DNA from 3 places in the Mycobacterium conspicuum genome. Region 2 is predicted to be linked to each of the others. Evidence: predicted binding sites of a transcription regulator. Region 2 holds the regulator's gene; each other region holds the start of a gene.
The links. The regulator LexA, encoded in region 2, represses DNA repair genes until DNA is damaged. The targets are predictions, from matches to a motif close to CGAACANNTGTTCG.
Positions count from the first base shown of each region.

Region 1: a site for LexA is predicted at 997-1,010, ahead of ruvC (crossover junction endodeoxyribonuclease RuvC). Genes of this name have one in related genera too.
Region 3: a site for LexA is predicted at 1,345-1,358, ahead of G6N66_RS03800 (error-prone DNA polymerase). Genes of this name have one in related genera too.

Region 1 is NZ_AP022613.1:2,075,623-2,077,886, forward strand. It holds gene G6N66_RS10105 (DUF2617 family protein) at 1-277, opposite strand, end outside; gene G6N66_RS10110 (DUF4178 domain-containing protein) at 283-894, opposite strand; gene ruvC (crossover junction endodeoxyribonuclease RuvC) at 1,032-1,586, shown strand; gene ruvA (Holliday junction branch migration protein RuvA) at 1,583-2,176, shown strand; gene ruvB (Holliday junction branch migration DNA helicase RuvB) at 2,226-2,264, shown strand, end outside.
Region 2 is NZ_AP022613.1:1,757,020-1,759,283, forward strand. It holds gene G6N66_RS08485 (LGFP repeat-containing protein) at 1-1,001, shown strand, start outside; gene lexA (transcriptional repressor LexA) at 1,005-1,673, opposite strand; gene G6N66_RS08495 (LysM peptidoglycan-binding domain-containing protein) at 1,959-2,264, shown strand, end outside.
Region 3 is NZ_AP022613.1:794,577-796,840, reverse strand. It holds gene G6N66_RS03800 (error-prone DNA polymerase) at 1-1,330, opposite strand, end outside; gene G6N66_RS03795 (wax ester/triacylglycerol synthase domain-containing protein) at 1,559-2,264, shown strand, end outside.

The DNA.
Region 1 (2,264 bases), 320 kb from region 2:
GCGTCTCGGTGCGGGATTCCAGGTGGTAGCCGCCCGCGTCGGCGCGTCCGGGTAGATCGCCGCCGTCGCTGCGGGCGGTGCACGAAACCTGTTCGGAGAAAACACCTTCCACGACGACGACATGGGAGGCGCCCAGGACCCCGAGCACGAGTACCCCGCCGTCGGGGTGCTCCAGCCGGCAGCTTGCCAGCGTCGGCGGCGCGGGCGCGTTGAGGGCGAGCTTGAGCCGTTTGCCGTCCACGTCGGCCGGCGATACGGCGAGTTGATGAAGCGGCATGGGTGCTACGGCGAGCTGGGTGGGGGCGCGGGGTAAACGGTGAGCTCGCCGGTCGACACGGACTTGCCGGTGGAAACCTCCCACGGCATGCCCGGGCCCCAGCGCTCGAAGGACAGCAGCGCGCTTTCGTCGGCGTTCGCGTAGTCGACGAAGTCCATCTCGCCGCCGGGCGGCAGGCCCGTCGTGCCCTCGGTGGTGTAGCCGGCGCGGCCGCGTTCGGACTCGCGGAACGTCACACCGTCGACCACGTGATCGCCGCCGGGTTGCAGCGCGACGAGGTCCTTGCGGGTGACCCACATGGCCAGCTCGAGGCGCCCGTCGTCGTCTTCGACGCTGAACCAGAGCGGCTGGTCGCCGCCTTCCAGCAGGTGCTCCCACCACACGAACGGGCCTTCGCGGTAGGTGACCGACCCGCGGACCACGTAGTCCACCCCGCCGTAGCTGACGATGGCGCCGGGCCCGAGCTGCTGCGGGCCGAATTGCGGTAGGGCGCTGGCAAACGAGAGCGGATCCTGACGTCCGCTGGGCCGGGCTTTGGGCCGGCGCAGCGCGACGACCAGCACCACGATGGAGGTGACAAATAGCACCGCGGCCAGCGCTATCAGCAAAGTCCCCACGCGCACCCTTCCGTAGTGGGGATTAAGTTAACAGCTTTGTTTGAGTCCTCAAGGCGTTCCGCGTGTCCTACCCGGCGGTGTCGGTCCCACCGACTACGCTATCGAACAGCTGTTCGGTTTGAAGTGGGGAGCGTGCGGTGCGCGTGATGGGCGTCGATCCCGGGCTGACCCGGTGTGGGCTCTCGGTCGTCGAGGGGCGGCGCGGGCGGCAGGTCGTCGCGCTCGACGTCGACGTGGTGCGCACGCCGTCGGATCAACCGGCGGCCCAGCGGCTGCTCGCCATCAGCGACGCCGTCGAGCACTGGCTGGACACCCATCAGCCCGACGTGTTGGCCATCGAGCGGGTGTTCTCCCAGCTGAACGTGACGACGGTGATGGGCACCGCGCAGGCCGGCGGTGTGATCGCGGTGGCCGCCGCCAGACGCGGCATCGACGTGCATTTCCACACCCCCACCGAGGTCAAGGCCGCCGTCACCGGTAACGGTGCCGCCGACAAGGCGCAGGTTACCGCGATGGTCACCAAAATCCTTGGGCTGCAAGCCAAACCGACGCCGGCGGACGCCGCCGACGCGCTCGCCCTGGCGATCTGCCACTGCTGGCGAGCGCCGATGATCGCCCGCATGGCGGCCGCCGAAGCGCTGGCCGCGCAGCACAAGCGCGACTACCTGGCGAAAGTGAAGGCCGCCCGATGATCTCCTCGGTGCGCGGCGAGGTCCTCGAGGTGGCGCTCGACCACGTGGTGATCGAGGCCGCCGGCGTCGGCTACCGCGTCAACGCGACGCCCGCCACGCTGGCCACGCTGCGAACCGGGACCGAGGCCCGGCTGATCACCGCGATGATCGTGCGCGAGGATTCGCAGACCCTGTACGGGTTCGCCGACCACGACACCCGCGACCTGTTCCTGACGCTGCTGTCGGTCTCGGGCGTGGGACCCCGGCTGGCCATGGCGACGCTGGCCGTGCACGACGCCGCGGCGCTGCGCCAGGCGCTGGCCGACGGCGACGTCGCCGCGCTGACCCGGGTGCCCGGCATCGGCAAACGCGGCGCCGAGCGCATGGTGGTGGAGCTGCGCGACAAGGTGGGCCTGGTCGGCGCCGGGGCGAGTGCGCCGGCGGTGAACGGCAACGCGGTGCGCAGCCCCGTCGTGGAAGCCCTTGTCGGCCTTGGCTTTGCGGCCAAGCAGGCCGAGGAGGCCACCGACAAGGTGCTCGCCACTGACCATGATGCGTCGAGGTCCGACGTGCTACGCGGCGCCCTGTCGCTGCTGGGGAAGGCGCGATGAGCCGCGCCGGCGACGATGCAGAGCGAAGCGATGAGGAGAAGCGGCGCAGATGAGCGAAGACGAGTATGCCGACCGGGAGGTCTCCGGT
Region 2 (2,264 bases):
GCAAGATCGCGTGGAACCGCGACACCAACACGTTCAGCACCGACCCGGCGAACCTGGCGCCGCTGTTGTCCGGTCTGCAGGTGGCGGGCCAGAACCAGCCGAGCGGCTCGACGACCGCACCCCACGCCAAGGGCTTCGCCTGGCAGTGGTGGTGGCTGGTGGCCGCCGTTGCGGCGGTGTTGCTGGTCGTGTTGGTGGGCTTGCTGGTGCTGGGCTGGTGGCGGCGGCGCGACGCGCGTCGTGCCGCCCGTGCGGGCGCGCCGGCGGGGGACTACCAGGATGATCACACCGGTGGCTACGACGCCGACGCGCGTTGGCCCGTCGCCGACGCGGCGTTCCCCGGAGCACGCGCCGACGAGCTCGACGCCGACGATCCCGACGCGGTGGACACGACGCCCACGCCCGTCGTGTCGGATCCGGCGCTGTCGCGTGCCGTGTTCCGCGGCGCTGCCGAAGCCGAGCTTGCGGACGACGCCTATCCGGAGGACCTCTTCTCCGAAGGCCCGCCGGAGCCCGCCGCCGAAGATGACGTGTTTTCCGAGGGGCCTCCGCCGGATGTCGCGTATCCGGATGAGGTCTTCTCCGAGGGGCCGCTTCCCGACATCGTCCACCCGGACGACGTCTTCTCCGAAGGCCCCCCGGAGACGGTGGCGGGCGACGACGTCTATTCCGACGACGTGTTCGCCGAGCCCGACTATTCGGAGCCTCCCCCGACCGCACGAACCGGGCGGCACCACGCCGCGGTGAACGGCGCCGAGGAGGACGAGCCCGCCCAGCCCGCTGGGGCCGCCGCGCAGCCGTCGGCGCCCGCGCGGCGCCCGACGATCCACATGCCGCTGGCCGACCCCTACCAGGTGCCCGAGGGTTACCCCGTGAAGGCGAGCGCCGGCTCGGGCCTGTACTACCTGCCCGACAGCGCGCTCTACGACGACACGGTCGCCGAAATCTGGTTCGCCAGTGAGGATGCCGCGCTATCCAGCGGCTTCGTCAAGGCCGACTGACGTCTATACCTTGCGGATTACCGTGACGACCTTGCCGAGCACGGTCGCGTCGTTGCCGGGGATCGGATCGAACGCCGGGTTGTGCGGCATGAGCCACACCTGACCGCCGGCGCGCTTGAACGTCTTGACCGTGGCCTCACCGTCGAGCATGGCCGCGACGATGTCGCCGTTGTCGGCGACGTTCTGCTGTCGCACCACCACCCAGTCGCCGTCGCAGATCGCGGCCTCGACCATCGAGTCGCCGACCACCTTCAGCAGGAACAGGGTCCCCTCACCGACCAGCTCACGCGGCAACGGGAACACATCTTCGACGGCTTCCTCGGCCAGGATCGGACCGCCGGCCGCGATGCGCCCGAGCACGGGCACGAACGTGGGTTCCGGCAGGGCATCCGAGCCGGCGACGTCGGTGCTGGGCGGTGTCACCGCCTCGTCGGCGCCCCGCACGTCGACGGCCCGCGGCCGGTTGGGGTCGCGCCGCAGGTAGCCCTTGCGCTCCAGGGTGCGCAACTGGTGTGCCACCGAGGAGGTCGAGGTCAGGCCGACGGCATCGCCGATTTCGCGGATGCTCGGCGGGTAACCGCGGCTGGTCACCGAAGCGCGGATGACGTTCAGGATGGTGCGCTGCCGCTCGGTGAGCCCGCTGGCTGCTGAGATGTCGTTGCTGTCGCCCATGGCATGAATGTAGCCGCACCACGCCCAAGAATCAAACATGTGTTCGAGACCGCGTGTCGGAGCTCCCGGATCGGGCCGAGAATCACAAGTGTGTAACTCTTGCCGGGATCGGGTATTTGTGCTCCATGACAGGCCACGATCTGGGTTGCGGCGCACAGACCTTGTCGGTGGTCTGGTCTAGCGTTTCGTTCGGGCGACACGCTTCGCTCAAATGTTCGGTATTCGAACATGCGAGCGACTACAGTCGAACACACGAGCGAGAAATCCCGGTCCGGAGGTAGGCAGATGACACTCATCCACACGATCCCGTCGCACCCGTCGGGTACTGGCGCCGTGCAGCGTCGGGTTCAGCGCCCGGTGCCGCGTCCGGTGGCCGGGTCGCGAAGGCCGGCACCATCGCGGCCGGCCGGAGCGCCCATGGTCTACCGCGGTGGCGGAGTCGCGATGTCGGTGGCTCCCCATCGCCGCCGTCCGGTCCCGCTCGCGACGACGGTGGGGTTGGCGCTGCTGGCCGGCATCGTCACCCTTTGGCTTGGCCTGGTCGCTCATTTCGGGCAGCTGGCCAACGGCGACTCCGGCGCTGCGGCCCAG
Region 3 (2,264 bases), 960 kb from region 2:
GTTCGAACAGCAGCTCGTTGGCCACCGGGTCGACGGCGGTGACGCCCAGGGCATAACAGACCGCGGAGTTGGCCGCCGAGCCCCTGCCCTGACACAGGATGTTGTTGTCCCGGCAGAACCGGGCGATGTCGTGGACCACCAGGAAATAGCCCGGAAATTTCAGTTGCGCAATGACTTTCAATTCATGCTCGATCTGGGCGTAAGCGCGAGCCGCCTGGTCGGCGGGCCCGTAGCGGTCCCGCGCGCCGGCCATGGTCAGCCGGCGCAGCCAGCTGTCCTCGGTGTGCCCGTCGGGCACGTCGAACGGCGGCAGCTGCGGCGCGATCAGCGCCAGCCCGAATGCGCACTGCTCGCCGAGCTCGGCGGCGGCGGTCACCGCATCGGGCACATGCGCGAACAGCCGGGCCATCTCCTCGCCGGACCGCAGGTGCGAACCCCCGCGCGGGGCCAGCCACCCGGCGGCGGCGTCCAGGGACTGCCGCGCCCGGATCGCGCCCATCGCCATGGCCAGCCGGCTGCGCGACGGATGCGCGAAATGCGCGGCGGTGGTGGCGACGACGCCGACCCCGAAGCGCGGCGCCAGCCCGGCCAGCGTGGCGTTGCGTTCGTCGTCGAGCGGTTGCCCGTGATGGGTCAGCTCGATGGACACCCGGCCCGGCCCGAACCGGTCCACTAGATCGGCCAGCGCCCGTCCCGCCGCGTCCGGGCCGCCCTCGGAAAGCGCTTGGCGCACATGACCTTTGCGGCATCCGGTGAGGATGTGCCAATGTCCGCCGGCCGCCTCGGTCAGCGCGTCGAAGTCGTAGCGGGGCTTACCCTTTTCGCCGCCGGCCAGATGCGCGGCGGCCAGCTGCCGCGACAACCGACGGTAGCCTTCCGGGCCGCGGGCCAGCACCAGCAGATGCGGGCCTGGCGGATCCGGCTGCTCGGTGCGGGCTTGCGATCCCAGTGACAGCTCGGCGCCGAACACGGTACGCACGTCAAGTTCCGCGGCCGCCTCGGCGAACCGCACCGCGCCGTACAGGCCGTCGTGATCGGTCAGCGCCAGCGCACGCAGATCTAGTCGGGCGGCCTCCTCGACCAGTTCCTCCGGGGTGCTGGCGCCGTCGAGAAAGCTGTACGCCGAATGCGCGTGCAGCTCGGCGTACGAGACGGACGACCGGGCCGCCCTCTCGCCGCCGGGCGGCTCATACCTGCCGCGCTTGCGCGACAAGGGAACATCGTCGTTGAGGTCGTGGGGCGCAATGGGCGGCGCACCGGCGTGGCGCGGCTTGCCGTCGAGCACCCGCTCCATTTCCGCCCAACTCGGCGGGCCGTTGAACCATCCCACGCGCGATAGTCTATCGAAAGTATGTTCGATATAGAAGTACGGGCCGAACGGCCGCATACCTTGGAACGGCCTGAGGGGAATTTGCCGTCGGCGGCGGCCGCGAGACTGTCGCTGCAGTTAAACGCATATTTAACAACAAAACACGTTCTTAACCTGCCAGGCCTATCGCCGGGCGGGCCCTCGCCGGATACTGGTACACATTGAAAAAACGACTTTCGGGGATGGACCGTGGCACAGCTGATGGCACCTGACGCCGGCTATCTCAAGGCTCAGGATCCGGCTCGGCGGGCGAGCTTGGCGATCGCCGCGGTCGCGGTCGTCGACGGTGCAGTCCCCGACTACGATCTGCTCAAAACGACTCTGGCAGAACGAATCCAGGCGATACCGCGGTGCAGGCAGGTGTTGCTGACGCATCCGTTCGATGGTGGCGAGGACTGGACGGACTATCCGGGATTCGACCTCGCCCACCATGTCCGCCGGGTGGCCCTGCCGCAGCCGGGCGACGACGCCGAGTTGTTCCAGGCCATCACCCATGCCCTGGAGCGCCCGCTGGATCTGGACCGTCCGCTGTGGGAGTGCTGGATCATCGAAGGCCTGCGCAACAAGAAGTGGGCGATCCTGATGAAGGTGCACCACCGCATGGCCGACGGCGTCTCGGCCGCACACCTTCTTACCCGGCTCTGCGACGACGCCGACGGCGACATGTTCGCCAATCACGTTGGAGTCAAACCGGTTTCGGAGACGCCCACGCGGACCTGGGCCGAGACCTTGCTGCGGGCTTCGGCCGGCGCGTTCACGCGCGCGGCGGAAGCCGTGATCTGGCCCGGCGCGCAGCTATCGCGTCCGGTGACCACCATGCGGCGGTACGGCACGGTGCGGGTTCCCGTCGCCGCGGTCGACGCGGTCTGCCGCAAGTTCGGCGTGACCGCCAACG